2 linked regions of the Arenibacter algicola genome follow. The main gene of each other region encodes a partner of the protein of the gene in region 2 in a complex. Links are inferred from orthologs where the notes say so. Each region holds a gene or a part of one and is shown on either strand. Other genes may lie near its edges.

The links.
Region 1: the proteins of mfd (region 2) and uvrA are in contact, whole or in part, in a crystal structure (PDB 4DFC), measured with the Escherichia coli proteins. The link is inferred for Arenibacter algicola from one-to-one orthologs.

Annotation. Positions count from the first base shown.
Region 1 is NZ_JPOO01000003.1:193,021-208,351, forward strand. What follows is about bases 5,344-8,768. They hold uvrA (excinuclease ABC subunit UvrA), read right to left. Parts: upstream 8,379-8,768; coding sequence 5,544-8,378; downstream 5,344-5,543. Other genes in these bases: U735_RS0111010 (LOG family protein), read right to left, coding at 5,344-5,449; U735_RS0111020 (hypothetical protein), read left to right, coding at 8,501-8,768. Outside these bases: U735_RS0111000 (alpha-ketoacid dehydrogenase subunit alpha/beta), read right to left, coding at 1-1,742; U735_RS0111005 (gluzincin family metallopeptidase), read right to left, coding at 1,905-4,751; more of U735_RS0111010, read right to left, coding at 4,763-5,343; more of U735_RS0111020, read left to right, coding at 8,769-9,028; U735_RS0111025 (TIGR03915 family putative DNA repair protein), read right to left, coding at 9,151-9,870; U735_RS25755 (hypothetical protein), read right to left, coding at 9,873-10,052; U735_RS0111040 (XRE family transcriptional regulator), read left to right, coding at 10,226-10,993; U735_RS0111045 (sensor histidine kinase), read left to right, coding at 11,658-13,583; U735_RS0111050 (metal-dependent hydrolase), read left to right, coding at 13,608-14,288; U735_RS0111055 (SDR family oxidoreductase), read right to left, coding at 14,289-15,083; U735_RS0111060 (o-succinylbenzoate synthase), read left to right, coding at 15,132-15,331. UniProt on the Escherichia coli protein: The UvrABC repair system catalyzes the recognition and processing of DNA lesions. UvrA is an ATPase and a DNA-binding protein. A damage recognition complex composed of 2 UvrA and 2 UvrB subunits scans DNA for abnormalities.
Region 2 is NZ_JPOO01000001.1:241,554-257,454, forward strand. The notes cover bases 5,251-9,245. They hold mfd (transcription-repair coupling factor), read right to left. Parts: upstream 8,850-9,245; coding sequence 5,451-8,849; downstream 5,251-5,450. Other genes in these bases: U735_RS0101050 (thioredoxin-like domain-containing protein), read right to left, coding at 5,251-5,450; U735_RS0101060 (hypothetical protein), read left to right, coding at 9,175-9,245. Outside these bases: U735_RS0101030 (DUF1501 domain-containing protein), read right to left, coding at 1-1,231; U735_RS0101035 (DUF1800 domain-containing protein), read right to left, coding at 1,243-2,751; U735_RS0101040 (YraN family protein), read left to right, coding at 2,943-3,302; U735_RS0101045 (aspartate kinase), read left to right, coding at 3,354-4,013; more of U735_RS0101050, read right to left, coding at 4,119-5,250; more of U735_RS0101060, read left to right, coding at 9,246-9,483; U735_RS0101065 (SDR family NAD(P)-dependent oxidoreductase), read left to right, coding at 9,473-10,237; U735_RS0101070 (SMP-30/gluconolactonase/LRE family protein), read left to right, coding at 10,296-11,177; U735_RS0101075 (sodium:solute symporter), read left to right, coding at 11,250-12,875; U735_RS0101080 (dienelactone hydrolase family protein), read right to left, coding at 12,907-13,791; U735_RS24840 (sensor histidine kinase), read left to right, coding at 14,412-15,901. UniProt on the Escherichia coli protein: Couples transcription and DNA repair by recognizing RNA polymerase (RNAP) stalled at DNA lesions. Mediates ATP-dependent release of RNAP and its truncated transcript from the DNA, and recruitment of nucleotide excision repair machinery to the damaged site.

The sequences.
Region 1 (15,331 bases), on a different replicon or contig from region 2:
CGCACGATCAATGGTGCCCTTTGTTTCCCAACGGTCCTATAAAGTAGTGTTGCCAAATCATCGGTCAATGTAAAAAGCGCATAAAATATATAATCCAAATATTGAATTTCCGCAATGGGGCGCAAACCTCTCAGCGCCATTCCTATTCCTTGCCCAATTATACTGGCCTCCCTAATCCCAACATCGGCAACCCGGAGTTCCCCATATTTCTTTTGCAATCCTTCCAATCCCTGATTAACATCACCTATGGCTCCGCTGTCTTCCCCAAAAATCAATGCTTGGGAATACCTTTCAAAAAGAGCATCAAAATTGTCCCTAAGGATAATTCTTCCATCCACTTGCTCGGGATCCTCATCAAAAGTAGGCCTCACCTCAGGAACACTCAACGCATTGTTGCTTTGTTCGTTATATAAATGGGAACTAAACTTGGTTTGGGATTCCTCTAAAAAATTCTTGGTCCAAGCAGCCAAAAGATCTTTTTCCTTGCTGCTTTCTCCCAGCAAATATCGCATCGCCTTTCTGGCCTTGGAAGCCATATCCTTTTTTATAGGTTCTTCTATAGCTATTAAATCGTTTTTTAATTTGGTGATAAAAATTTTGTTCATACTGGAATTGGCAGCATTTTCCAATAAGTTCACCAATACTTTTTTCTGTTCCTTATGGGGTGTCAAAAATTCTTCCCAAGCCTCTTTACGAGCGCTTCGAACCTGTCTCTTAATATTCTTTTCAAGCGATTTTAACTCCTCTTCTGTTGAAATTTTATTTTCCAATATCCATTCCCTGTAGCGCTTATTGCAATCATTGTCCTTTTCCCATTGCAAACGCTCCTCACTCTTATAGCGCTCATGGGAACCCGAAGTAGAATGTCCTTGCGGTTGCGTTAGTTCGGTAATATGGATTATTACCGGCACATGTTCGTCCCTAGCAATATCGGAGGCATTTTCATAAGCGTGGATCAAGGCCGTATAATCCCAACCCTTCACTTTTAATATCTCATAGCCCTCATGGTTCTTGTCCCTTTGAAAACCAATTAATATTTTTGATATATCCTCCTTGGTGGTCTGGTGTTTTGCGTGAACGGAAATGCCGTAGTTGTCATCCCAAATACTAATTACCATTGGCACTTGTAATACCCCTGCCGCATTTATGGTTTCAAAAAAAACACCTTCACTGGTACTGGCATTACCAATGGTCCCCCAGGCTACTTCATTGCCATTATCCGAAAATTTGGCACTGGATTTAACCTTTACGTTCCTGTATATTTTTGATGCCTGGGCCAAACCTAACAATCTAGGCATTTGTCCGGCAGTACAAGAAATATCTGCACTACTATTTTTTTGTTTGGTGAGGTCTCTCCAACTGCCGTCTTCGTTTAGACTAAAGGTGGTAAAGTGACCACCCATTTGCCTTCCGGCACTCATGGTTTCTTTAGTTATATCGGTCGTTGCATATAGACCATGGAAAAATTCCTTTGGGGAAAGCAGTCCCAAAGCCATCATAAAAGTTTGATCCCTGTAATAGCCACTCCTAAAATCCCCATCCCTAAAAGATCTGGCCATGGCCAATTGCGGAAGCTCCTTACCATCTCCAAAAATTCCAAATTTAGCTTTTCCGGTCAGAACTTCCCTTCTGCCCAATAGGCTACATTCCCTGCTAGTAACTGCAATTTCATAGTCTTTCAATATTTGTAATTGAAAATCGTCAAATGAAATATCGTTGCTTGACTTGGAATCTATATTCATTACGCTATTGATGGTTTATCGCAAAAATATCAAATCAATATGGTTTTTGCAACCTATACAAGAGGATAATAATTAATAATTCCTTAAAGAAAATTGAAGTGTATTTTTAAATATTGAGAATATCGTAAAAATAGATTCGATATTTGAGAATGCATCAATAATTTAGAACCATTTCCTAGTAAATAACCCGGTTAAAGTCCTTGGGCTAAAGGTTATAACAAATCTGATTTTTTGATCGTACTGTGGTTGTGAAATCTCCCAACCGTTGTTCGAGTATAATGGAAAATAAAGTTCAAAATAATCTGTCAACAAATTTAAGCGAATACCGGAGTCATAAACAAAACGCTCTTTTAACCCTTTATTCTTTATAAAACCCATATCGCCGTAAAGTTCTATCCATCGCCAAATATTTACACTGGTATTAATGGTTGCCATCCAATCATTGGCAAAGGGGTTTTCCAATTTGGATTTAAAACCGCCTTCGGCAACTATAATTTGTTGGCTATAGATCCCCGAACCTTCCGATCTTCCCAAATATTCATAATCGAACAGATAGTCTGTGGGCCTATCAAGGGCAAAACTAAAAAATTCTGTACTGCCGGCCGTTTCATTTCTAAGGAACTTACCAGCGAAAAAACGTAAATTAAACTGCCTATTGTTCTCAAACAGTTTTCGATATTCCAATTCATACGCAAGCTTGGTAAATTTATTGGAATACTGTGCATCTACGGACCAAGATAGATAATTGATTATGTTATTGGTTGTATTATAATATTTTGCATTGAACACATTATAATCCGGATCTGTTTCCAATCCCAGACTCTGTAGATTTGGATCTATGTCCCTAAATACACTTATAGACCTAAAAATCAGGGCCTCCCTTTTATTAAGTAAAAGATTACTGGGCCTCCAGCCAAAACCTATAGAAGGACTCACCGTACTGTAGCGGGAATTTTCCTGGAAATGTGAGGTAGACCCCCTTAGGGAATAGTTGGTAACATATAGACCGCTTTTACCGTGGTATTTACGAAAATTAAATTTACCATAACCTACAAAAGTCTTTTCATTAGGGGCATAGGAAGGGGCCAGATCAAAAACGAACGGCCTTTCCAATAAGGTCTTGTTGTGTAATCTCATGCCCGGAGAAAGTCCGTCATACTTATTGAATCCCAAGACCGGAACATAAAACACCTGATTGTAATAGGGGTCTTCGGCATCCTTAAAAAATTGAAATTTCAGTTTTTTGTTACTTGAAAAGAAGCCGTTCAAGGATTTCCAATTATCCCGTTGATTAAATTCCGGGATGGTTTGATCATAATTTAAAACCAAACGATCTTCGCCGTTCTTTGGAATTCTAAAGGCCTGTTGATCGGTAATATCCGTAAACCAGTAATTTGAAACTACGGTATCATTTTTTATCCCAAAAAGTGAAATAGGTACATTGGTGCCTTCTTTATTTTTTAAAATGACCACCAACGAATCCTCCATTTTTCGCACCTTCTTTATTTTGAAGTCGATTTTTTGGGTTGTGGACACATATTCATCAAAAAACCAATTGATATCCTTATCCGAGTTTTCCACAACTATAAATTTAAAATCTGCCGCTGTGGATGGTTTTAATCTATAGTTTATGTAGAATTCTTTCACACTGCGGTCTACGTGTTCTTTGCCGGTATAATCGGCCAAATATGCCAATCCCAATCCAGCCTTGTACCTGTTGGCTATTTTTTGATTGAATTTTACAAGAGAATCGTTGGGAGTAGTGAGGGACTGATCAATATTTCTTCTGGCCGACAGCATATGGAGCAGAGGATATTGTTCGTTAAAATTCATTTTGGCCAAATGAAAATTCCGTACACCCCAAATACTGGATAATTTGCCCAACAGTTTTTGATCTGGATAGTATTCCTCCACAAAACCGATCATAAGATAATTCAAAATTGCATCGGTAACCCATTTTTCGTTTCTTGGATCCAGGAACATTGTTTCCTTTATAAAACTATTGAGAGCTGTTTTTAGAAACTTCATTTCAAATTGAAACTGTTCCTCATAGGGTCTAATAAAGCTGGGGAGTTGGTTAATTCCATACAAGGGATCCTTATCATAATCCAGTTGCGAGACCAATAATTGTTTATGTGGAAAATCGCCCAAATTTTCATAGATATACTTAGATACCTTGTTTATAGATATTCCGGAAGATATTTCATCGTACTTCGGTGACTGCAAGTCGGTCAAAATAGTTATTTCCGGCGTTACATGCTTTACGAATTGATTGTACGGCCTTATTATTATCTCCCCACTTTTTTGATTAATCCCCTGTAGATAAATATGCTGAATATTTCCTACTTGGTTTTTTCCCAATTCATGAAAATTGGAGACAGCAAATAAATTTTCAGGTATAATGAGTTCTATGGACGTATTGGCCATATCCGTATAAAGGTCTTCCAAGTTTTTGTTTGAATATAAGTGCCATTCCCCATCATAAACGGCAGGGGTAAGGTACCAGTCCTTTAGATAATAGCCGCCCCTGTTATCATATCCGTAGGTAGTGAATTTATCCGAAGGTAATTTTACCTTATAGGTAATAAATATTTTAGTGGATTCCTTTGGGGGTAGTGGATGGTTCAGATTAATTTTAATAATGTCCTTTCCAGGGGCGTATTCCCAATCCAGACCTTGGTAATTATCATCAACGGTACTTGTAATTTTGGTATTTCCCCTTTCTACATCCTTGGCCAAATGCAGCCCTTTCTTAAATTCTTCAGAAAACCTTTTGGCCAAAGCAGTATTCTTATTGGCATAGGCATTGGCCCAATCATTTAAGTAAATTAACTCCAAGGTATCCTTGGAATTATTTTCATAAATAATTTCCTGTTGTATATTGAACGTTTTACTTTCGGCATCCAAGGTGGCCTTAAGTTTATTGGAATGCTGGGCCATGGAAAGACCGTTGACACATAAAATTATCAACAATAAAATAGGTTTCCGTATGTATACCAACTTTTTCAAAAATCCTGTGTTTAGAAATTAGGGCTCAATATATTTCCTTTGTAAAAGGAATCTATTATGTCCACCACTTCATTTTCCGTGTCAACTATTTGTATCAGATCCAAATCATTGGGACTAATGTTCCCCATTTTCAGCATGGCATCCTTTATCCAATCCAACAATCCTTTCCAAAATTCTGAGCCCACCAAAATAATGGGAAATTTTTCTATTTTGTTGGTCTGTATAAGTGTAATTGCTTCGAAAAGTTCATCCAACGTACCAAAACCTCCTGGCAAGACCACAAAGCCTTGGGAATATTTTACGAACATAACCTTACGGACAAAGAAATAATCGAAATCCAAACTTTTATCCCCGTCTATATAAGGATTGTCATGTTGCTCAAAAGGCAAATCAATATTTAAACCAACAGAGGTGCCACCTGCCAAATGTGCGCCCCTATTCCCTGCCTCCATTATTCCTGGACCACCGCCAGTGATAATTCCATAACCGGCTTCGGCAATACTCTTGGCCACACTTACTGCCAATTCATAGTATTTGTCCCCTGGCTTTGTACGTGCGGACCCAAAGATGGAAACGCATGGTCCGATGGAACTCATTTTTTCAAATCCGTTCACAAACTCGCCCATAATCTTGAATAGGGCCCAGGAATCGTTTGTTTTTATCTCATTCCATCCTTTGTGATGCTGTTCTTTTCTCATGTTAGAATATTATCTATAATCAATTAAGGCTTTCTTTGTCATAACGCTATAAAGTTGTTTTGAAGAAAAAAGTATCTTTAATTGACGGTTAATTTCACAAACCTAATTCTTTTCTTAAAAATTTTGAGGTGTAACTCTTTTTATCGAGGGCTACTTCCTCGGGAGTTCCTTCCGCAACTACCATACCACCATTGCGACCGCCTTCGTAACCTATATCGATAATATGGTCTACCATTTTTATAACATCCATATTATGTTCAATTACCAGAACGGTATTTCCCTTGTTCACAAGCTTATTAAGTACGTGCATCAAAACCCTGATATCTTCAAAGTGCAGGCCTGTTGTAGGTTCGTCCAATATATAAAAGGTATTACCGGTATCCCTTTTGGATAGTTCCGTAGCCAACTTTATACGTTGCGCTTCTCCACCGGATAGGGTGGTAGATTGCTGGCCCAAGGAAATATATCCCAACCCAACATCCTGTATAGTTTTCAATTTGCGATAGATCTTGGGAATATTCTCAAAAAATTCCACAGACTCGTTAATAGTCATTTCAAGTACATCGGCAATAGATTTGCCCTTATACCTTATTTCCAAGGTTTCCCTGTTAAAGCGTTTCCCATTACAGGTCTCACATTCAACATAAACATCTGGAAGGAAATTCATTTCTATTACCCTTAGTCCTCCGCCTTGACAAGTTTCACAACGCCCTCCGGTAACATTAAAACTAAAACGACCTGGCTTGTAACCCCTAATAGAGGCTTCCTGTGTTTTGGCAAAAAGGGACCTGATTTCACTAAAGACGCCGGTATAGGTAGCGGGATTGGACCTTGGTGTTCTTCCTATAGGAGACTGGTTAATATCTATGACCTTATCTATATGTTCCAAGCCCTTAATTTTCTTGTAGGGCATAGGAACTTTAACTCCATTAAAATAATAGGCATTTAAAATGGGGTATAGGGTTTCGTTGATCAAGGTAGATTTTCCGCTGCCCGAAACTCCCGTTACCCCGATCATTTTTCCCAAAGGAAAACTTACCGAAACATTTTTAAGATTATTTCCGGAACAGCCAGATATTTCCAGACTGTTTCCATTTCCTTCACGCCGCTTTTTTGGAACTTCTATTTTTAATTTACCTGAAATATAATCTGCCGTTAAAGTATGATGGTTTTTTAGGGCATCGGGTTTCCCTTCCGAAATTATTTCCCCTCCATGCTTTCCTGCCTTTGGCCCAATATCTATAACGTGGTCTGCACGTTCTATCATATCGCGGTCATGCTCTACCACAATTACAGAATTACCAAGGTCCCTAAGCGATTCCAGGGACTTTATCAACCGTTCATTGTCCCTTTGGTGCAAACCAATACTGGGCTCATCCAGAATATAAAGAACGCCTACCAATTGCGACCCAATTTGGGTTGCCAATCTAATACGCTGCGCTTCCCCCCCAGAAAGGGATTTGCTACTTCTATTTAGGGAGAGGTAGTCCAAGCCTACATCCAATAGAAATTGAACCCTTGTTTTTATTTCCTTTATAATTTCCTCGGCAATTTTTAATTGGTTGCCCTCCAATTTTTTTTCCAGACCGTTAAAGAAATCCGCCAATTCCGCAATATCCAAATTGGATAGGTCGGCAATATTGTTGTTGTCTATTTTAAAATTTAGGGATTCTTGTTTTAGCCTAGTGCCTCCACAAGTTGGACATTTAATTTTGTCCATATATTCCTTGGCCCAACGTTTGATAGAGGTGGAGTTGGCCTCATTAAATTGACTTTTGATAAAATTGGATATGCCTTCATAATCTATTTTGTAAAGGCGCTTTACTCCCAAAGTTTTTGAATCTACCTCAAAACTTTCCTTACCACCATAGAGCAACACTCCAATGGCTTCCTCAGGGATTTTGGCAATTGTGGTGGTAAGTTCAAAATTATATCGCTGCGCAATAGTTTCTATCTGTTTAAAGGCCCAAGAATTTTTATATTCGCCCAAAGGTGCAATGCCACCCCCTTTGATGCTAAGGTTTTTGTTTGGGAAAATTTTATTTTCATTTACCTCATAAATATGTCCAAGCCCATTACAATCGGGACACATGCCCTTTGGGGAATTAAAAGAAAAGGTATTGGGTTCGGGAGAAGGGTATGAAATTCCAGTAGTGGGGCACATTAAATCCCTACTAAAATAACGGGGTTCGACCTTCCCTTCTTCCAAAATCATGAGTACATTTTCTCCACTGTACATGGCCGTATTAATTGTTTCCGAAATACGTTTGTCCAATTCGGTACTCTCCTCAATTTTGAGTCGGTCAATAACTATCTCAATATCATGGGTCTTATAACGGTCCACTTTCATGCCCTTTACAATATCCTTTATTTCCCCATCTACCCTTACCTTAACAAAGCCTTGCTTGGCAATCTGCTCAAAAAGCTCCCTATAGTGACCTTTTCTGGACTTGATGATAGGAGCTAGAACGTTTATCTTTTTACCGTTGTAAGAGGATATGATCAATTCCTTTATCTGTGCATCATCATAACTGACCATCTTCTCCCCAGTATTGTAACTGTAGGCATCACCGGCCCTGGCAAATAAAAGTCTGAGGAAATCGTAGATTTCGGTAATGGTACCCACTGTTGACCTAGGAGATTTTGAAGTGGTCTTCTGCTCAATGGCAATTACTGGTGACAGACCATCGATCTTGTCCACATCAGGCCGCTCCAAGCCACCCAGAAACTGTCGGGCATAGGCAGAAAAAGTCTCAATATACCGTCTTTGACCTTCGGCATAAATGGTATCAAAGGCCAAGGATGATTTGCCGCTTCCGGACAGTCCGGTAATAACGACCAGCTTTTCACGGGGAATGGTGACATCTATATTTTTAAGGTTGTGCACACGAGCGCCTTTGACCTCAATATTCTCTTCGTAATTAATCATTTTCATTAGCAATGTGCGAAGTTACGACTTTGACTCCTAAAAAGGAAGTAGGTGCTATTTAGTTTTTTGTAGATTAAAAGCTTAGCTATAAATTAGCGTTCTTAACTTTAAAATATTTTTAAATGCAGCTTTTAGGAATAGGTTCCAGGATTAATCACAGCGAATACGGAAAAGGGGTAGTAACCAATGTTACGTCCAAACATTATTGGGTTACCTTCATGGACAATGGTTTGGAAACCATAGATTTGGATTCTGATTTTGAAGTGATAGAGGCAGTGGAGGACGAAGTGGATACCATTAGTTTTTCCGAAGTGGAACAGTCATTGATTTCTATATTAAAGCGCTGGAGCGATGCAAGTTCCATCACTCCAATTGCCGACAAATGGAAAGGCGGAAACCTGGTTTTAAAACCTGGCGATGCCAACTTATCCGAAAAAGAAATTCCAATAGATACCTTTTTTCACAAAATAGTAATGGTCAGGGACAGAATTCGGGTAATGGAACAGAAAATAAACAGTAGTAATAATTTGGATGATCAGGAAAAGGTTGACCTACAACAGTATATAACCCGAATTTACGGCAGCCTAACCACATTTAACGTGCTATTTAAAAATCAGAGCGATAATTTTGTGGGCGAAAAAACCAAGTAAGTCAATCTGAAAGTCATTACTGTAAATTCTTTACCATTAATTGAAGGCACTTAGTAATATCCCTAAAACAAGGAAGAGTGGGATTAATTTAAAACATTGTGAAAAATAAACGCGCATGTTAATTATACTGCCGCCTTTTCACCCATATCGGCCATCTCGGGTTTTCTGGAATAGCGTGAATGTGAGTGCAATTTATTATTTATCAGTTGTTTTATGTTGGTATGGGAAAGGTCTCCGGTGCAATCATAAACCGACAATTCCAAGGAAATAATTTCGACAGTATAAAGGTTGTAATAAATGGCATACTTTCTTTTTTGATCATATACCATAAATTCCTGACCATGAAATTTTGACCTGAAGTATTTGGAAATAAGCGGTAACACATCAAACCCAGGGGACACATTGGAGAAGTAGACCTGATCTTGTGATATTTCAAAGTTTGCAATGGCTTCTATTCTATGTTTTTCCCGAGCCACCATTCTGGAATGTTGCTGAATTTTTAAAATAATTTCGGACATTCCTTCAATAGGGTTTTCATTGGGATGGGCATACATGGAACGGATATACTGGTAGAGTAGAAGTTCAATGCCTTTGGTTTCGCTCAGAAAAGCAAAGTATATGGACTTAATGGCTGAATTGCTTTTGTTCTGTATACTGTTCCAAACCCGTCTTGCCCTATCCATCTGGGTAAATACCATTATTGCCTCCGAAAACAGTCCTTTTTGAAGATCCTTATTTTTTTGGATGTTCACTACCGGTATTTTCTCTTCAAAAATTTTGAACACCGTAGTTAAAAAACCATTGAAACTGCCATCGTAAATTAAAACCTTAGGATTTTCCATAATTAATCGAATAAACTGAGTTGCACACTTAATTCCTTTTTTAAACGCCTTCTAGTCGTTTTTACCATATGACCTTTGGTTGAACCATTCCCTTTCTTAGAGTTAACCGAAACAAAGTAATTATCCTCCATCCCGGAAAAAGCTACGTTACTTAATTTTTGATGCAAATCGTCCAAAGTCATAATTTAATATTTGTAATTATTCCAAATATATGGATTATTTCCTAATTATGGAAATAGTCCAAGAAATTTTTTGGATATATTCCAAAATCCGTATATTTGAAATTATTAGATATGGTCATTTCAATAAATAATGGGTATGTCTAATTCAACTAAATGAATTTAAAACCTGTACTATGAATGAGGATATGGAAATTGTGACAAAGCGTTTTACCGATCTACGCCGGGAATTGGGGTATACCCAATCTGATTTTGCCAACTTGCTCGGAATATCAAATACTACGGCGGACATAGAAAGGGGCCGTACCAAATTATCGGGAAAAGTAGTGGCGGAACTGCTCAAACAATTTAAAATAAATCCTCTTTGGCTATTTGGTGAAAGTTCCCAAAAGTATCTAGCGGTTACAAATATCAGTGTTATTCCAAAGGTGGTTACGGTAAATTCATCAGAAAACGAGAATATGGTATTGGTAAATGCCAAAGCCGCAGCCGGATATCCTCAAAATATTCAGGACACCAGTTGGTACAAACAGCTACCTGCCTTTGATATTCCCTTGCCAGAATTCAGAAATGCCACTTATAGAGGTTTCCAAATTGAAGGGGACAGTATGTTGCCCAATCTAAAGCCAGGGGAATGGGTATTGGCCAGAGCCGTTGAAGGTCTAAAGGATATTAGTCCTAATAAGATCTATGTTGTGGTATTACAGGACGCCGTTTTGGTGAAAAAAATTGAAAAATCTCCCAATCCTGCTGTAATTTCCCTAATATCGTTGAATGAAAACTACCCTCCATACAGCGTTAATACGGAAGACATACAAGAGCTTTGGCAAGTTAGTAGCAAAATAACCTTCGGTGTGGATGCCACCTCCGAAAAGGGATTGCTCAGACAATTGCAGGAATCTATGGATGAGCTGAAAAATCAATTAAAAAAAGTAAATAATTAAAACAGCACCATTAATAGGCAGCAATTGCCGTATCCGGTATATTGTATTCAGGAGCTTTTTGTTCTCAAATAAAATTATTGAAACCGATTTTCCCTTCCTTCTTTAAATGTGTAGAGCTTTAACCCATCAGAAATTTTTAGTTTGAATAGGATTAATATCTTCTAATTGTAAGGTTTCCCTTATAAGCCTTTTATCCGATGAAATGCATATTTTTATCGATGAAATACAAGAATATCTTCAATTTCCGGCTTTCACAACAAGATCTAGGTATTACACAACAAAATTCCAAAATTCACATTTCTACAACATACTTTTGAGCTGATAAAGAGTCCCAAATCTTATCATTACATATATAAAAAGGCTGTGCAAATTAATTGTATTGCCTTTTTTATTTTAAATCTTACTTTCGGCAAAAATTGTAGGATAAAATAATGGTTAACTTGCACACAAATCCATTAATTTGGTTTGAGCGATTATCAGCCAATTTATGATGATGGTAATTAGACATATGCGGGGTACAACAATAACCCTGCTTTGGCGTTTCTAGTATTGAGTGCCAATTTGCTAAAGGTTTAAAAATTATTAAAAAGACCAAAAGGATATAGAATATTAAGACAACAATTGAACAATGGTGAAGTCTTTTAATAAAATGTTTGTTTCATTAATGATTTGTTCATTGTGTTTTTGGTATTCGTCTGCCCAAGACCCTTCTACCAAACCCGATTATTTTAAGGAGTTCCAAAATAAGAAGGGAGTACAGGAAAGATTTGATTATTTCTTTGGCGTCCCCAATCGCTATCTAGAGGATTCGGCCTATGACTGGCAAGCAGCGGTAAACATTTATCACAACAATGCCCAAAAAGTAAAGGATTCAACAAGCATAACCAAATATGAGCTTATGCAATCCCAACTTTATTATGATATTGGCGACTTTAGCAAAAGTGTGGCCATTGCAAACCAATTGTACAAGAAGATTGATTATTTGGATATGCAATCCAAAAAAATCCTTTTAGATCTTATTGATAACAACTATGCTAAACTGGGGCTATACGATCGGCAATTTGAAATAAGAAATGAGAAAAAGAACTTAGGCATTACAGATAAGGTTATTTTCTATGATATCTACTCCAACCTTGGACTCCATAGAAAGGCAATGGACGACTATATCAAGGACAAGCTGAAAACCATAAGGGAAGACGATTATTTTGGCCAGGCAGAATATCAGAGCAATGTTGGGAACTATCTTCTTTTGGATATGTCCATTCCCACTGCCTTAACCTATTACAAAAAGGCAAAGGGTTTTATTGATGTCTACCTCAATGATATTAGTAGGGAGAAAACCGATCAAGAAATTAGCAAAGGCAATTTGTTGAAGGCCATTATAGAAGGAAACATAGGTAAATGCCATGCACTGCTCAAGGAATATGATATTGCCATTCCATTTTTGGAAAATTCCATTAACTTGATCAATGAGTACAACAAGGGTAAATTCTCGTCTGATAAGGTAGAAAACACCTTGGAATTGGCGGATTGTTATTTGCAGAAAGAAGACTACGAGAAGGCCAAGGAATATCTTTTGGATGGGCAAGATCCTCTGAAAATAGAAAATATACTTAGGAGGAACAGATTATTGGCAGCCTATTATGACCGTATAGGTGATTATAAAAATTCGGTCGACTATTTAAAAAGAAACGTACGCATAAGGGATTCCTTAAATAGAAATGAATCCTCCATGAAGAAGCAGCAGTTGGCTGCAGTGGCCGGACAAGAGATAGAGTACTCCAAAAAAATGATGGAGCAGCAGAAAAAGGATTTGGAACAATCCCGAAGCGATTTGCAGGCCAAAGAAGAAAGAATAAACATTGTTTTTATTTCGTTGATATTTACGCTTTTGGGATTTGCAGGCCTGGTTTTTGCCTATTTGAAAAGTATTAAGAACCAAAGACTCATAGCCGATCAAAAGCGCATTATAGAGGCTTCACTGGTTGAAAAGGATTCACTTTTAAAAGAAATTCACCACAGGGTAAAAAATAACCTTCAAATGGTCTCCAGCCTGCTTAGCCTACAGACAAAAAACACCCGCAGTAAAGCAGCTATAGAAGCATTGGAAGAGGGCAAGAGCAGGGTAAAGGCGATGGCACTTATCCATCAAAAATTATATCAGAACGACGATCTCTCCGTGATAGAAATGCAGGGATATATAGAAAGTCTTATTAATAGTGTACAATCGGTCTACAAAAAAGGTGGCCACAATATAAATATTACCATTGATGCCGAAGGCGTTGAATTGGATATTGATAGGGCAATTCCCTTTGGCCTTATTCTGAATGAACTGGTATCCAATTCCTTTAAATATGCCTTCCCTGATGATGACGAAAATGGAAAAATTTATATCCATTTGAGGAAAAATGGGGGACAGGGCTATTTTGAGTACACAGATAATGGGGTAGGACTGCCAGAGGATACGGATGACAGGGCTAATTCCTCCATGGGAATCAGGTTAATGAATCGACTGGTAAATCAGCTTCAATCTACTTTAAATATCGACAAAACATCGGAAGGAGTTCGTTTTTGGTTCAATTTTAAATAAATTTGAATAAAAACAGTTCAACTTATGAAAATTACTTCTTTAGGCCATTCCTCTTTACTCATTGAAACTGGTGGAAAAAGGTTACTGGTAGATCCGTTTATTACAGGAAATGATAAAGTCGATGGAAAAATCGACATTAAAGATCTAAAACCCGATTACATCTTGGTTACCCACGCCCATCAAGACCATACCTTGGATGTTGAGGAAATTGGAAAAATGAGCAAAGCCACAGTGGTAAGCAATTTTGAGGTAGCCACCCACTATGAAAACAAGGGCCTAAAGGCTCACCCCATGAACCATGGTGGGAGCTGGAAGTTCGATTTTGGAACCCTAAAATATGTAAATGCCATTCATACCTCTTCCTTTCCTGACGGGACTTATGGAGGCCAGCCGGGGGGATTTATTCTATCTTCTGAAGGAAAGCATATTTATATTGCCGGTGACACTGCCTTGACCATGGATATGAAACTAATTCCTATGTCCTTTAAATTGGATCTTGCCGTCTTACCCATTGGAGACAATTTTACCATGGGGGTCGATGATGCCATATTAGCGTCCGATTTTGTGGAATGCCCTAAGATATTGGGGTATCATTATGATACATTCGGGTATATTGTAATTGATCATAAAGAATCCGTTCAAAAATTTTCCGAGTATGGTAAAGAGCTAATTCTTTTGGAAATAGGCGGGTCTTTAACGGTGTAGTTATCTCACATTACTTCGCAGTACTAGCCTATGGAGCAGTTTGGGGAAAAATCTTTTCATATAGATACCCATTACTTCTTTCCTGCCAATGTAAACTTCGAATTTTTCTTTTTCTATGGCCCTGACCATTTTTTTGGCAAAAACATGGGGAGATAGTCCATTTTTCGTGGCCACATCATTGTCAAGTTGGGGAGTGCCATCTGCGGTAAGGGCGTTTATGGCTACATTGGTATTTACAAAGCCAGGACATACCATGGTTACCTTTACATTGTCCTCTTCATGTTCCATGCGCAAAACATCAAAAAAACCGTGAAGAGCGTGCTTGGCCCCGCAATATCCAGAGCGATAGGGAGAGCCAAATTTTCCCATTAGGCTGGTTACGGTAACAAAATGGCCTTTTTTTTGGGACACAAAATAAGGAAGTATTGCTTTGGAAAGGGCTATGGTACCCATATAATTTACATCCATTAATTTTTGATAGACTTGCAAATCGGTTTCCATAATCAAGGAGCGTTGGCTTATGCCCGCATTATTTATCAATATGTCTATTGATCCATAAAAAGACATGGCTTCCATTACTTTTTCAGACATTTTATCCCTATCCATCAAATCCAATGGGAGCACGGAGATATTATCGCCATGTGGACAACGGGCCTTTACTTGTTGTAGATCTATTAATTTTCTGGAAGATATAATCAGTTTATAACCTTTGCGATTAAGTTCATAGGACAGAGCTTCACCTATTCCTGATGAAGCCCCTGTTATCCAAACTACCTTATCGACTTTTGTTTTCATTTTTTTCATATTTAGAGAAAAAGATAGTTAAATTTGATTTTATATTTCATGAAAGCGACCTACAAAAAATACATTTTAGAATTTAAACGTCCCAGCGGTACTTCCAGGGGTATAATGACCCATAAAGAAACCTTCTTTATAATTTTAGAACAGGATAAAAAATTTGGAATTGGGGAATGCGGTATTCTAAGAGGATTAAGTGTTGATGATGTTCCTGATTATGAGGAAAAGCTAAAATGGACCTGCGA
Region 2 (15,901 bases):
TGGTGTATTCCAGGTTACCTCTGCCATTGGGCTCGTCCAAAGAAGGATGGTCACCCACAAAGGCACTGCCATTTAATCCAGAACCGAAAAACAGGGTTGGAGCAGCTTTACCATGATCGGTTCCATTGGAGCCGTTTTCGAATATCCTTCTTCCAAATTCGGAAAAAGTCATGCTCAATACCTTGTCATCCTGCTGGGTAAAGGCCAGGTCATCATAAAAATTATCAACGGCAATAGACAGTTGTGTCATTAGGCGTTCGTGTACCAAAGGTTGATTTCCATGGGTGTCAAAACCTCCCATGCTAATCATATAGACCTTGGTGCCAAGGTTTCCTTTGATCAATCTGGCCAATAATGCCAATTGTCTGGCAAAACCATTATCTTGATACTCTATTTGATTTGAACCGCGCATATAGGCATCGTGTATTGTGCCTGCATACTCATTGGTTACGTTGGATACACCTCTCAGAAATTTGATTTGATCGCTATACATGCAATTGTCGAATAGCTCATCATTTATGGGATATTGCAAACCTGTTTCCGCAATTTGTTCCAACTGATCAATATTGTTGGTTACAAAGGCGTAATTGGTCTCTTCTCCTTCAAAAACCAAACTGCCGTAGTTTCCAACTTGAATGGCGGCAGGACCCTCTGGTCGGCTACCGGGAAAATCCGATAAATAATCAGGGTATAGGTATTCGAAATGTCTACCCATCCAACCGGTATCCCTTCCACTGAAACCTGTAGTGCTAAGGTCGGTATTGGCAAAAATATCAGAACCTGTAAAGTGGGATAGGCTTTGGCCTTCATAACCTACGCCATGAACGGCTTTAAATTGGCCTTCGCCCCACATGGGTTCCAAAGATTTCATATAGGTAGGTACTCCAAATTCGTCCGTTAGCCTAAGTATTTTACTTTCCGGAAGATAAATATTGGGACGTGCATTGGCATATATGTCGTATTGTTCAATGGGGATAATGGTGCTAAGGCCGTCATTACCACCAGACAAACGAATTAAAATTAAAATATTATCTGTTTCCGCCATGGCTATTGCCGAGGTCAGGGGTGATGGAGCCGATGCAGTTAGGAAATTACTGCCCAGCATCATGGATCCAGAACCGGCAATACCTAAGGCTTGCAGAAAGGAACGTCGACTCCATGTCTTATGTTCCAAATCGTGACCATCATGGTCTTTGCCTTTATGGGGTGATTTGTGATGAGTATCGCACATAATGGTCGGTTTTATTTAAGTTGAAATTCGGGTTGTCTTGTAAGGTGTCTTATAAGCAGGTGAACTTGTGAGGGAACCTCTTGGCTTACGCTTAAAATCCATAACGATTGTCCGCCAGGAATATAATCCGGGCCATAATAATCTTCCGGTACATCTTCTATTTTAAATGCCGACATGGCGTTGTCAAAATCCTGTTGGGTAAACATTCCCTTGGGCGTAATTTTATCCACAATGGCCCGTACAACAATTTCGGGGTTACTTGTATTGCTATTGGCGGGTCCAACGGCATCCATGGCAAATGTCCTGAATTGTTCAGGGTTGTCCTGGTAAAAACCATCTACAATGGCCTCCATGGTAAGCCAACGGCCAATCATAAAATTGGTATTGATCCAGTCCCTGTTTCGCTGCCATCCGGCAACATCAAAAGGATCAAAAAGATCTTGCCCCAGCATGCCACTATAATTTATGGCACTTCCAATTGTGGTATTGTCATATTCAAAGCCGGTTTCTTTAGTGATATTCAGGTATAAATCGAACGGACTTTTAATGATAACGCCAATGGCTTCATCGTCAAAAAAATGTTGACTTTTAAAGAGTTGGCTTAATACTGGTGCCAATTCAAAATTATTGCTGATAAAGGTTGCTGTTAAGCCATCGATAATGGTCTTTGCATTGTTGGCTGCATCTGTAGCATCCGGGTGAACGAAAAATTCATATAATTTTTTACAGATGAAATAGCCTATTTCGTTGGCTCTTTCCTCAAAAAGAATATCAATAACGTCATTATATCCCCAATTTCCAGTACGGCCAAAAATTGTTTTGCTCTCGGAATTGAATTTGGAAGCATCAAATACTACCTGCTCACAGCCTAGTTCTCCCCTTTCAACATATCCGGAAAGCGCTTTTGCGGTTTCAATGATATCCTGTTCGGTATATCCATTTCCTTCGCCTAAGGTAAATAGCTCATATAGCTCACGGGCATAATTCTCATTAGGGTTGTTACCATTGTTGTACACGCCGTCCAAATAGTATAGCATAGCACTGGTAAGGCCAATTTCGCTGACAAAGGTCTTGAAATTACCAATGGCATTGCGCTGTAGACAGTTGATATAATGATAAAGGAAGGAATTACAATTGTATACGTCCAGTTCTGTTACAAAATGATTGCTCCAAAAGAAACTAAGACGATCTCGAAGATTATTGTCAAGCAAGGAATTGGTATAGGCCAATTTGAATTCTTCTTGTTGCGACCTCATTAATTGTCCACGCTGGTCGTCATCTTCAGGATAATTGCTATTGTTCCAATCTGCCCAGGTCGGGGCAGCCAAGGGGGGCATATTTTGGGCTTCGAGAATAAGGGAATCAACCAAATTGCCGGCTGTTTGGCCAGTAGCTTGATTAATCGTTTGGACGGAGGCGCTAAAACCCAATCTTCTATATAAATGTTGAGCCCTTTGTCCATCCAGGGGGGTGGTATAGGGGGCCAAACTAGAAGTATTACAGTTTATGAAAAATTCCATAATTTATTCCGCATTTGATAGGTTACTAGTAAGGGGTCATTGCATAACGCATATTTTAATAAGAAATTATTGGTCTTACAAAATATTCGTTATACTGCAAAACAAATTACGTGGTTTGTAGAAATTTGGACGACAGTATGTTAGGTTTTTCGATAAAATGCACGTTTTTTGATAAATAGAATTGAAATGGCATGGCTAAGCATAACGAATTTGGGAAAAAGGGAGAGCAATTGGCGGTCGATTATTTAACTGAGAATGGCTATAAGGTAATTCATAGAAATTATAGGTATTTGAAAGCCGAGATCGATATAATTGCTAGAAAAGGGGATATTTTGGCCATTGTAGAGGTTAAATCGCGCAGTTCTGACTATATGCAACCTATAGCCGACACGGTAACAGAGAAGAAAATAAAACTCTTGGTCTTGGCGGCCGACCATTATATTATTAGCAAGGATCTTGATGTGGAGGCCAGGTTCGATATTATTACCATACATAAAAGTGGGACAAAATTTTCTATAGAACATTTGGAAAATGCGTTTTATCACTTTTAATTATTTGTTTTATTTGTAACAATTTGTTATTTTTACCAAAAGTTTAAGAAAATGAAGACTATTTCATCGGTCGTGGAAGACTACATTAAAAAGAAACCATTTTTGCAAAGTGCTTTAGCTCAGGGTATTATTAACTTAACATCGCTTTCTAGGATAGTAAAACCGGAAATAGAAAGTGAGTTGGGGAAGGATATTCGCAACGGTGCTATTGTAATGGCCTTAAAACGTCTTTCCGATGATTTAGAGTTCCGTGCTACCCATAAAATTATTAAAGTTTTAAAAAATATCGGGGAAATCACGGTAAGGTCATCATTGACCGATTTTACCTTTTTGGTATCCGAATCCATTTTGGAAAATCAGACTGTTTTGTTAAATGAGGTAAATAGGAATAAGGATGTTTTCTATACCTCGTCAAGGGGGGTCAACGAACTTAATATCGTTGTCAGCAATATTTTGGACGAGGCAGTGGAAGAGTTGTTCAAGAACGAGAAGTGTACCCAAAAAGCAGAAAACCTTTCCTCGATTACCGTAAAATTACCGGCGGAAAACGTTTCTGTCCCTGGAATCTATTACTTTATTTTTCAACGTTTGGCTTGGGAAGGAATCGTCCTTTATGAAGTAATATCTACCACCAATGAATTTACTATCATCGTAAATGATGAACAGGTAGATGTGGCCTTTAAGACAATTAAGGATCTCAAAACCTTGTAATGTGGTAATGTAAAAATGGATCAACTAATCAATGTAGCAATTGGTTAGTTATAGATTATTTCCATTTTATAATTGTGAAATCACAATGACTCCAATGGCAGTGTGTTAATCGTGGTGTTTTAAAAATTTCAAAACCTCTTCGTAATCCCCCGGCCTGGCAACAATACGTTTTTCGTTGTCCAAAACATAATAGGTGGGGGTTTGTTGAATATCATATATGTCGGCATACGGACTTTCCCATTTTCCCAAAGCAATACCATGAACAAAGTTTGATAGCTTTGCCGATTCCTTTTTCCAGGTTACATCATCATCCTCCAGGCCAATGGCCAGCACCTTTGTATTGGGAATATCCTTTAAGGCCTTGTGAAATTCAGGAAGTTGCTGTAGGCAATGCGAACAGGTGCTGCTCCAAAAAACAATTACATAATTTTTTGCTCCGGAAAGACCACTAAGCCTTTTGGTAATACTGCCCTCATTCCAGATAATTTCTGGGGCTACTGCTCCCAATCGAAGTCGATTTTGGATTTCGATCTTTTTTATGAGTTCGGATTTATTGGTTTCTGTTGCCAGGGATTTTAGATAATTATCATAGATAAAATCGGCCACTTTATTTAAATTATCATTGGACGCCCGAGTCCATAGACTGTTAAATAACTGCACCTGGTTGGTAGCGCTTACATCTTCCAGTACCTGGGCCAATTCCTTCACATTGTCCATTATTACCGGCTCTTTTTCATTATTGGCAATTTGATGATTTGGCAGGGCCGTAAATACGTAATTAACTACTTTGTCCTTTAAAAAGTCTGATCCCTGTAGTACCTGATCGTTAAAGTCCAAGGCATCAAAATAATGTTCCCTTTTATGTTTCATATAAGTTTCGGCATCCTCATACCCTGAAGAAATGTAGGGCCTGTTTGCAGATATAAAATGTGCGCTGAGCATCCCTTGAGATTGGGTCTCGAATGATTTTTGCACCGCAGCCAATTTTTGGTTCAGGTTTATAAGCAGGTTACGGTCTTTCTTTTGTTCCGCATAAAACTGGGTTATTTGTTTCTCCAACCCATGAATTTCATTAAAGTACCGGGCGTATAGTAGGTTTTCTGTTGAGGATATAAAAGACAAGCCTTTTTGGGAATCGAAGGAGAGTACAATATCTTCCTTGCCGTTATAGATAAAATCAAAATAAAACTCCTCCTGTGGCACTGCATATACCAGTCTATACATACCCGTCTGGGCATTGGCGGGCATATCTAAGGAGAAAGCTCCGTTTTTAACAGCGGTATCGGCTATATAATTCTGATGGTCCGGATTTAATTTGTAGGCAATTAACCATTTATAATCGTCGGCAGGGGATAAATTTCCCGAAACACTGTGTTGGGCCTCCGATAATAAAGTGAAACAAAGGGTTAATAGGAAAAATGCGTTTTTTGGATTCATCTATATAGGGGCGTTTTTTGGGACTGTTATTCCTGTTTTGGGAATAAGTGAATTGAATGGTTGAATTGATTTATAGGCTTTGTCTATAGTGTTGATATTTTCAAAGACCAACAATAAGCGCAAACCATTACGGGTCTGCTTTTCTTTTAGTTTGGCAAGGTTGGGATGGGCCTGTACAAATTGCAACACGGCGGTAAAGGAACTGCTTTGGTAAAAATCAGATTGCTGGTCCGCTATAAAATAGCCGATCATCTTGCCTTTCTTCATCACTATTTTCTCCAGGCCGATACTATTGGCGATCCATTTGATGCGGACCGAGTTTAATAAATCCTCAGCCTGGGTAGGGAGCTCCCCAAATCTGTCTACCAATTCCGTCTCAAATTTTTGTAAACCTTCCTCATCGGAAACCTGGTTCAGTTCGGTATAGAGATTTAAACGTTCGGTAATATTGTTGATATAATCATCAGGGAACAACAATTCAAAATCGGAATCTATTTGGGTTTCCTTGACAAAGATTTTTTGTTTGCCGCCTACTTCCTCATAGAGTTCCTTGAATTCGTTTTCCTTTAGTTCATCTATGGCCTCGGCCAATATTTTTTGATAGGCATCAAAACCAATTTCATTGATAAATCCGCTTTGCTCTCCTCCCAACAGATCCCCTGCACCCCTAATTTCCAGATCTTTCATGGCGATATTGAAACCGCTGCCCAAATCCGTAAATTGTTCCAAGGCCTGAATTCTTTTTCTGGCATCGTTGGTCATGACGTCATATGGTGGGGTAATAAAGTAACAGAAAGCCTTTTTATTGCTTCGGCCTACACGTCCCCTCATTTGATGCAGATCGCTTAGTCCAAAATTATTGGCATTGTTGATGAAAATGGTGTTGGCGTTGGTAACATCCAGACCACTTTCTACAATGGTGGTAGAAATTAATACATCAAACTCCCCATTCATAAAGGCCAACATAAGGGTTTCCAATTTTTTGCCTTCCATTTGTCCGTGGCCGATGCCAATTTTGGCATCCGGCACCAGCCTTTGGATCATACCGGCAACTTCCTTAATATTTTCAATTCTATTGTGGATAAAGAAGACCTGTCCGCCCCGCTGGATTTCGTAAGTAATGGCATCGCGAATGGTCTCTTCGCTGAAACGGATTACCTCACTTTCTATAGGGTATCTATTGGGCGGTGCCGTATTGATGACCGAAAGGTCCCTTGCCGCCATTAAACTAAATTGAAGTGTTCTTGGGATAGGTGTGGCGGTAAGCGTTAGTACATCTACGTTTTCTTTTATGGATTTTAATTTGTCCTTGACCGATACCCCAAATTTTTGCTCTTCATCCACAACCAATAAGCCCAGATCCTTGAACTTCACATTTTTGTTCACCAATTGATGGGTGCCTATAATAATATCCACCTTACCGGCAGCCAGATTTTCCAAGGTCTCCTTTTTCTCCTTGGCGGTCCTAAAACGGTTTACGTAATCTACGGTAACCGGCATATCTTTCAAACGCTCCGAAAAGGTACGGTGGTGTTGAAAAGCCAAAATGGTGGTAGGGACCAACACTGCTACCTGCTTGCCATTGTCCACAGCTTTAAAAGCCGCCCTAATTGCCACCTCCGTTTTGCCAAAACCTACATCCCCACAAACGAGTCGGTCCATAGGTCTTTCGCTTTCCATGTCCTTCTTGATGTCCTCGGTAGACTTGCTTTGGTCCGGAGTATCTTCATAAATAAAGGAAGCCTCCAGTTCGTGCTGTAAGTAGCTATCCGGACCGTATTGAAATCCTTTTTCCAGCCTTCGCTTGGCATAAAGTTGGATAAGATCGAAGGCAATTTTTTTAACACGCGACTTGGCCTTGTCCTTGATTTTTTTCCATGCCCCTGAACCCAGCTTGTATATTTTTGGGGGAGCGCCGTCCTTTCCATTGAATTTCGAGATTTTGTGCAGTGAATGTATGCTGACATAAAGTATGTCCCTTTCCCCGTACATTAGCTTTATAGCTTCTTGTTTCTTGCCTTCAACGTCTATCTTTTGTAAGCCCCCAAATTTCCCGATACCGTGGTCTATGTGGGTAACATAGTCTCCAATTTCCAATTTGTTCAGATCCTTTAGGGTAATGGCCTGTTTTTTGGCGTAGCCATTTTTTAAGTGGAATTTTAGATAGCGCTCAAAGATTTGATGGTCCGTGTAACAGGCTATCTTTAGATCATGGTCCAAAAAGCCTTGGTATAGGGGAAGTACAACGGTTTTATAATGGACTTCCTTTCCCACTTCATCAAAAATATCGTGAAACCTTTTAGCCTGTTGGTCTGTGGCGCAAAAGAGATAATTGGTAAACCCGTTTTTGTAGTTATCGTTAAGGTTTTCAATTAATAAATCGAATTTTTTAATGAAGGATGGTTGTGGTTTTGTATTGAAAACTATGGTTTCCGGATCACTCGAAGTTGTAGTGCTTCCATCGATCTCTACAAGGCCAAAATCGGCCAGCTGATGTTTCAATAAATCGGAATTGGTAAACAATTCCTGTGGTTTCGCATGCTTTATTTCCTTGGACAGTTCGGTAAATGCCTCTTCTGCTTTTTCAAAAAATGAATCTAACCTAGCGTAGAGCAAACTCAGGTTCTTGCTAAAGATTAGGGTGTTTGGGGATATGTACTTTAGAAAGCTTTCCCGGTTTTCGTCTAGGAACTTGTTTTCCACATTGGGGATGATGGTAATCTTTTTGACCTTTTGTGTAGACAATTGCGTTTCCACATCAAAGGTCCTGATACTGTCTACCTCGTCCCCAAAGAATTCAATCCTGTACGGTTCATCGTGGGAAAAGGAAAATACGTCCATGATGCCGCCCCGAACCGAGAATTCTCCTGGTTCCGTAACAAAATCGACCCTTTTAAATTTGTATTCGAACAGTACCTCATTTAGAAAGTCCAGGGAAAGGGTATCGTCCAGTTTAATTTTTAGGGTGTTTTTCTCCAGTTCCTTTCGGGTCACCACTTTTTCGAAAAGCGCATCGGCGTAGGTAACGATGATGGCGGGTTTTTTTCTGGAGTTGATGCGGTTCAGGACTTCTGCCCGCAAAAGCACATTGGCATTGTCGGTTTCCTCAATCTGGTAGGGCCTTCTGTAACTACCTGGATAAAATAGGACATCATTATCTCCTAAGAGTTGTTCCAGGTCATTTAAATAATAGGCGGCTTCCTCCTTGTCGTTCAAAATAAACAAAAATGGAGCTTCGGATTTATGAAATATTTCTGCAATAACAAAGGACAGGGCAGACCCTGTTAGGCCTTTTATATTTGTTTTAGGGCTTGAGGTCGCAGCGGCATTTTCTTGGAAATTGGCAATAGTAGCCCTCAGTTTTCCCAGTTGGGGAGACTGTGCGAACAGTTGTAACATTGAAGATTTTGTCAACCGTAAATTTTTATGCAAATATAACCCTTGATTGTTATGCCCCCAAAATATAGGAGTTATTTTATGTGCCTATAGAATTATCAGAGTATTTATTATAAATGATTTTTGCTAAAATCGGTTAGTTGGTATCAAAACAACAAATTCCTTAAAAAATGAAGTTTTTAATTCGGAAAAGTTCACGATATTGAAGCCTGCAAAGAGAATATGGTCATATACTGCATAAAATAGCAAGAATGTGAAATATTCTTTTTTCACCTTATAATCCGGTTGAATCCCATCTTAGTGGATTTACAAAAAAATTATTTAACCAATGGAAAACGAGGACAAGAAAGAGCTGCGCAGCAGCGACTGGATTGGACGTACAGTTAAAGACGGATTTGTCTATAGAGCCTGGATGAAGAACCAAGGAATACTCCAATTGGAATTCAATAACAAACCCGTAATTGGCATTTTTAATACCTGGTCCAAGCTTATGTCCTGCAATGGTCGCTTTAGGGAATTGGCGGCATCCGCAAAAAAGAGGATTTGGGAGCGGATATGGATTTTCTACGGGGAAAATCGGGGAGCGAGGTTGTTAGGGTTTCCCATTAATCGAACACCTATCTATTATGGATTTTAAGGATAAAGTTGCTATTGTGACAGGGGCCGGGCAGGGTATAGGCCTGGAAATCTGTAAACAATTGGTTGCCCATGGGGCCAATGTTATTTTGAATGATTTGGATGTCGTTCTCGCTGAGGAGGCAGTGGCAAAAATGGACCGGAAGAAAGGAAAATGTATTGCTTTCCCTGGAGATTCAGGGGATATATCGGTCATAAACCAAATGGTGGACAAGGCCGTTGAAGAATTTGGAAAATTGGATATAGTAGTGGCCAATGCAGGGATTACCCTCTTTGGGGAATTCCTTAGCTATCCGTCGGAATCTTTTTTTGAGGTGATGAAAGTCAATTTGGGTGGCAGTTTCTTTTTGGCCCAGGCAGCGGCCAATCAAATGAAAAAGCAAGGTTTGGGCGGTTCTATACTTTTTATGTCGTCCGTAACCGGTCATCAGGCTCATGAAAACTTAGCGGCCTATGGGATGAGCAAGGCGGCATTGGAAATGTTGGCCAAGAACTTGGTCATAGAGCTATCGCCCTATAAAATAAATGTCAATACCGTGGCCCCAGGGGCTACCTTGACAGAAAGGACCTTGAAGGATAAAGACTATTTTGGGACCTGGGAAAATATTACGCCCATGGGCAGACCTGCATCTGTAAATGATATAGCGCAGGCAGTTTTGTTCTTGATCTCCGATAACGCCAAACACATAACGGGACAGAGTTTGGTGATCGATGGGGGTTGGACATCGGTAAGTCCGTCTCCTTATAAAAAATAATGGTCACCTTGAATATTCTTAATACTATAACAATCAATTATAATAGATTTTAAAAAATATGAATCCAGAAGTAGTTAGTGGAATTATATGCGAATTGGGCGAAGGTCCACTTTGGGATGACTCCAAAAAAAAGATATGTTGGGTAGATATTTTAAATGGAAATATCCATGAATGGTCTTCAATAACCTATACTTTGAATACCATTTCGGTTGGCCAAATGATCGGGGCTATGGCACTTTCCGATAAGGGAAATTACATCGCAGCCGTAAAAGACGGATTTGTGTTCATTAACCGGAAAACAGGGGAAGTCGATATGATAAAGAACCCAGAAACACATATGCCGGAAAACAGGTTTAATGATGGGAAATGTGATCCTGTAGGTCGATTTTGGGCAGGGACCATGCCCATCGCAGAAGATAAATCTTCTGGCAGCCTTTATGTGCTGGATGCTTCATTAAATGTTGGGAAAAAGGAATCCAATATTAGCGTTTCCAACGGTCTGGCCTGGAGCCTGGATCACAAAACTATGTACTTTATAGATTCCCCCACCCGCAAAGTAGTGGCTTATGATTACAATAAGGAAAGTGGGGAATTGGCCAACAAAAGAACGGTCATTACCATTGCCGAGGAGGACGGCTTTCCGGATGGAATGACAATAGATAACGAGGGAATGTTATGGATAGCGCATTGGGGAGGGTGGCAGGTAGCCCGCTACGACCCTGGTACGGGAAAAAAATTATTGTCCATTTCCATGCCGGTTTCCCAAGTTACCTCCTGTGCCTTTGGTGGGGAAACCATGGAAGATCTATATATAACTTCAGCTAGGAAGGGGCTCAGTGAATTGGAACTGGAGAAGCAACCCTTGGCTGGGTCCTTATTTGTAGTCAGGAATTGTGGCCATAAAGGACTCCCTGCCTTTCAGTTTAAGAGTATAACTTAAAACAAGTTCCTGTCTTGGCTATCTAAAAAAATCTCAAATAATATAAACCAACGAAAACCAAATTAAGTTAGAATGAAAGGATTGGACGCATTGGATTGGGTGGTGATCAGCGCCTATTTTGTGATATTGCTGGGGGTTGCCTGGTGGGTAATAAAACAAAAACAAAAGAATACGGAGGACTACTTTTTGGCCGGACGGAACATTGGGTGGTTTATGGTAGGAGCTTCCATTTTTGCCTCCAACATTGGGTCCGAGCATGTAGTGGGATTGGCCGGGAATGGTGCCGGGGATAAAATGCCACTGTTGATTTATGAGCTCCACGCCTGGATCGTTTTAATGTTGGGGTGGGTGTTTTTGCCTTTCTATGCCAGAAGTGGCGTTTTTACCATGCCGGAGTTTCTGGAAAAACGTTTCGATGCCCGCTCTAGATGGGTACTATCCATTGTGTCCTTAATTGCCTATGTACTTACCAAAGTTTCCGTGACCATCTATGCAGGTGGGGTGGTGGTATCTGCCCTTTTGGGGATACCATTTTGGATCGGTGCTGTGGCAACCGTGGCACTTACCGGACTATACACTATTTTGGGCGGGATGCGTGCGGTGGTCTATACAGAGACCATACAGGCCATTGTTTTGGTAGTAGGAGCCGGAATCTTAAGTGTTATGGGACTTGAAGCTGTAGGCGGTTGGGGAGAGCTGAAGGAAACCATTGGTGTGGATTATTTTAATATGTGGCGACCCAATTCGGACCCGGATTATCCTTGGTTGCCGTTATTCCTTACGAGTACCATTGTGGGAATCTGGTATTGGTGTACAGATCAGGTAATTGTGCAACGGGTGCTTACTGCCAAAAGTATTAAAGCAGGTAGAAGGGGAAGTATTTTTGGGGCGCTTCTAAAACTTATGCCCGTTTTTCTTTTTCTAATTCCGGGAGTAGTGGCCTTGGGGCTTAAACTTCAGGGAAAACTGGATTGGAACAGTCCGGATGAAGCTTTTCCAGTCCTAATGAGTAACCTTTTGCCTTCCGGCCTTCGCGGATTGGTAGCGGCAGGATTGCTGGCTGCACTGATGAGTTCCTTGGCTTCTGTATTTAATTCCTGTTCCACTTTGTTTACTCTGGATATTTATAATAAATTAAAACCTGAAAAACCTGAGGAGGAATTGGTAAAAACGGGGAGGACCGCCACTTTTTTTGTAGTGGGTCTGGGCCTGTTGTGGATACCCGTTATAACACGGCTTTCTGATGGATTATACGAATACCTACAGAATGTGCAGGCCTATATTTCTCCACCGATTACGGCGGTATTTCTTTTGGGTATTTTTTATAAACGCATTAATGCAAATGGGGCCATAGCTACCTTGGTGGGGGGATTGATCATAGGGTTTTCCAAATTGACGCTGGAAATAATGAAATCCAGTTTTTCCGAGGGAAGTTTTCTTTTTAACCTAGCGGATGTTAATTGGTTGGTGTTCGCGGCTTATTTCTTTGCCTTGTGTATAGCCATTGCAGTTATTGTGAGTATGTTTTATCCGGCCCCTACGGCAGCACAATTGTCCGGACTAACCTTTGGAACGGTTACGGAAAAACAAAAAGAGGAAAACAAGTCGAGCTATACTATTTGGGACATACTGGCATCGGTTTTGGTAGTGCTAATTGTGCTGTATATCATGATATCATTTAGTACGCTTTCACTGTAATGACTGTTGGAACTGTTTTTATAGTTTTATCTTAAGCGAGTTTTTCCCTAAAAAAATCGATGGTCCGTCCCCAGGCCAATTCAGCGGCTTCCCGATCATACCTCGGGGTGGTGTCATTGTGAAAACCGTGGTTTGCCTTTGGGTAGATATAGGCTTTGTATTCCTTGCCATGCTTTTTTAAGGCTTCCTCATAGGCGGGCCATCCTTCATTGACGCGAGTATCCAATTCACCAAAATGAAGCAGTAATGGGGCGTTTATTTTATCGATATCTTCAGTTGGCTGACCCCCGTAAAAAGGAACGGAAGCTCCTAGACCAGGAACCTTTACCGCCATCATATTGGAAATCCATCCTCCAAAACAAAAGCCTACCACGCCAACCTTGCCGGAGCATTCCGGGTGTACTTTCAAATATTCAAAGGCAGCAATAAAATCTTCCAACATCTCATCGCGATTTCTCTTGCTTTGCAGCTCACGGCCATCGTCGTCATTACCGGGATAACCGCCCAGGGGTGTCAAGGCATCTGGGGCCAAAGAGATGAATCCTGCCATACCGGCCCTGCGTCCTACATCTTCAATGTGCGGATTCAATCCACGGTTTTCGTGGACCACGATTATTCCTGGAAGTTTTGCCTTGGTATCGGCCGGTCTAGAAAGCAGGCCCTTTATGGAACCGCCTCCTTTGGGGGAATCGTAGTGAATATATTCCGATTTTAATTTTGGATCATTGGGCTTTATTTGGATTTTTTTCACGTAATCAGGAGAAATAAAGCTAAGTAGTGAAGCTACCGTTAACCCACCAACGGCATAGGTGGACAATTTATCCATAAACAGCCTTCTGCTTACCCTGTTGTGTGCATAGTCATCATAAAGGTCAAAAACCTCTTGTTTAATGTCTTCTTTTTTCAATGGTCTCATGGGTATTAATTTATGGTTGAACGTGCGTTTTACTCTTTAGGTTCCATCAGATCCGGTTCAATAACTCCCTTGTCACCAAATTAACGGAAGTATCCGGGAGGTCCCTTTTGAAAGGATTTTCTTGATCTTCATTGCCTTATTAAATGTTTATAATAGCATAGAAGCCTTAAATGTCAGTACCTATTAAAAGTATGAAAATAGTTTTAACTTTTAAAGGTAATTATGAAGTAGGACTAATTTTCGTATTTCTTTATTGTAAAAATAATGGGACTTTAGAAATCAATTCATATATATTATCCTATAGGCTTCATTAAAAAATGAATTTGGATATGTCAGGTTTAATCGAGACTTAGAAGGCTATTTTTTTTATAAGATTAAAATTTAAAATGATTGATGAGATTTAATTTTACTTATATTTGATTTCCAGTAAATTGCTAAACTGGTCCAATAAAACTTTCCCCCGAATATATTGCTTGTGCATTGGCCGGTGTTTGAATTCCAACACTGGGTTTAACCATTTAATAGCTTGAAATTTGCTTAAAAGATTACTATTAAAGTTTGTTAAATACTACCTCCCAATTCTCATTTTGAGCGTTTTGGCTGTTTTATGGTTATATAAAATGGAGCACAAAAAGCTGATTTCCTTGCAGCAAGATGAACTCTCCAATAAAAAACAACTTATCGTAGAACTTTTAAAACCCATGATAGCCAATCTCTATTATTGGGAACAATATGGTTTTAGTGAGAGCGACTTTGATCCGGACAAGAATGCGCATTTAGACAAGAAAATTGGTGATTTTGTTATTGGAATGGACAGTTATAGTCAATTCAGGCTTATCAATTTGTCAGGAAAGGAGGTTTATAGACTCAATAGACAGGACAATGGCAAAATAATAAAGAGTGTAGCCCTTCAGGATAAGGCAAATAGGGATTACTATCAGGCGTCCACTGATCTCAAGAAAAGTCAAATTTATTTGTCCCCCTTAAATCTGAATCAGGAAAATGGGATATTGGAATTTCCATATAAGCCAATGATTCGAGGGGTTGCCCCTATATTTGATGCCCTCGGCAACAAATTGGGCATAGTTGTCATTAATTTTAGTGCAGAAAGGTTCCTGGAAATACTAAAAAAGGATAATCATTATTCCTTTATATTATTGGATCGTTTTGGCAATTACCTTGTAAGTAAGGACAGCATAAAGGAGTTTGCCCATTTAATTCCAAAGAGTAGAAATATTACCTTTTATGAGGAATATCCTGAGTTGGTGGATTCATTGAGGACTAAAGAAACTACTTCTTTGTTGCAGAACGGGGATTTGTGGATAAAAACCGAATTGGATTTTAAAACCGAACTTGCACAAACTCCTCTAGTTCAGCATAGATTTGCGGACATTGAAACCGATAATAAATGGGTACTTTTAAAACATCTGGATTCACATACTTTAAATGCTAGGCTGAAAAGCGAGATTTTTTCAATATTCCTTATCAATTTAGTGGCAATAGCTGTTATTTTATGTCTGTCATATCTTGAGGCGAAAAGTGATACTTCCAAAAAGAAGTATATGCAGGCCCTTGAAGTAATTAACAAGGAGCTGGAAAGCAAAAGCACGGAGTTGGAAAATAAAAACAACGCTTTGGCAGCTATACAGAATAAGTTAGAGTTACGGAATGCCCAACTTATGGATTATAACAATATTGTTGCCCATAACTTAAGAGCTCCTACTACAAGTGTTTCTGCTTTGGTTTCCATGTTAAAGGAAGCCAAGGATTATGAAGAGGCCGAAAGTTATTTTCCTAAATTGCAAAAAGTAACCCATGCTATTAATATCCTGGTAGATGATCTTCTCGTTTACGTTAGGATTCTGAACGATGACGACCAGGTTAAATTGGAAAATATAGCGTTGGGGCCTTTATTAGAGGCTACCTTGGATCTGTATGTTGAAACTTTGGACAAAGAAACCATAGAAGTGAAGACAGATTTTACGGCATGGAACGAAATAAAGTTTTCAAAAATCTATTTACAAAGTGTAATGCAAAATCTAATATCCAATGCCATAAAATATAGGGATCCCAACAAAAGGTCCGTCATTGTTATCCGTACCTTATGGGA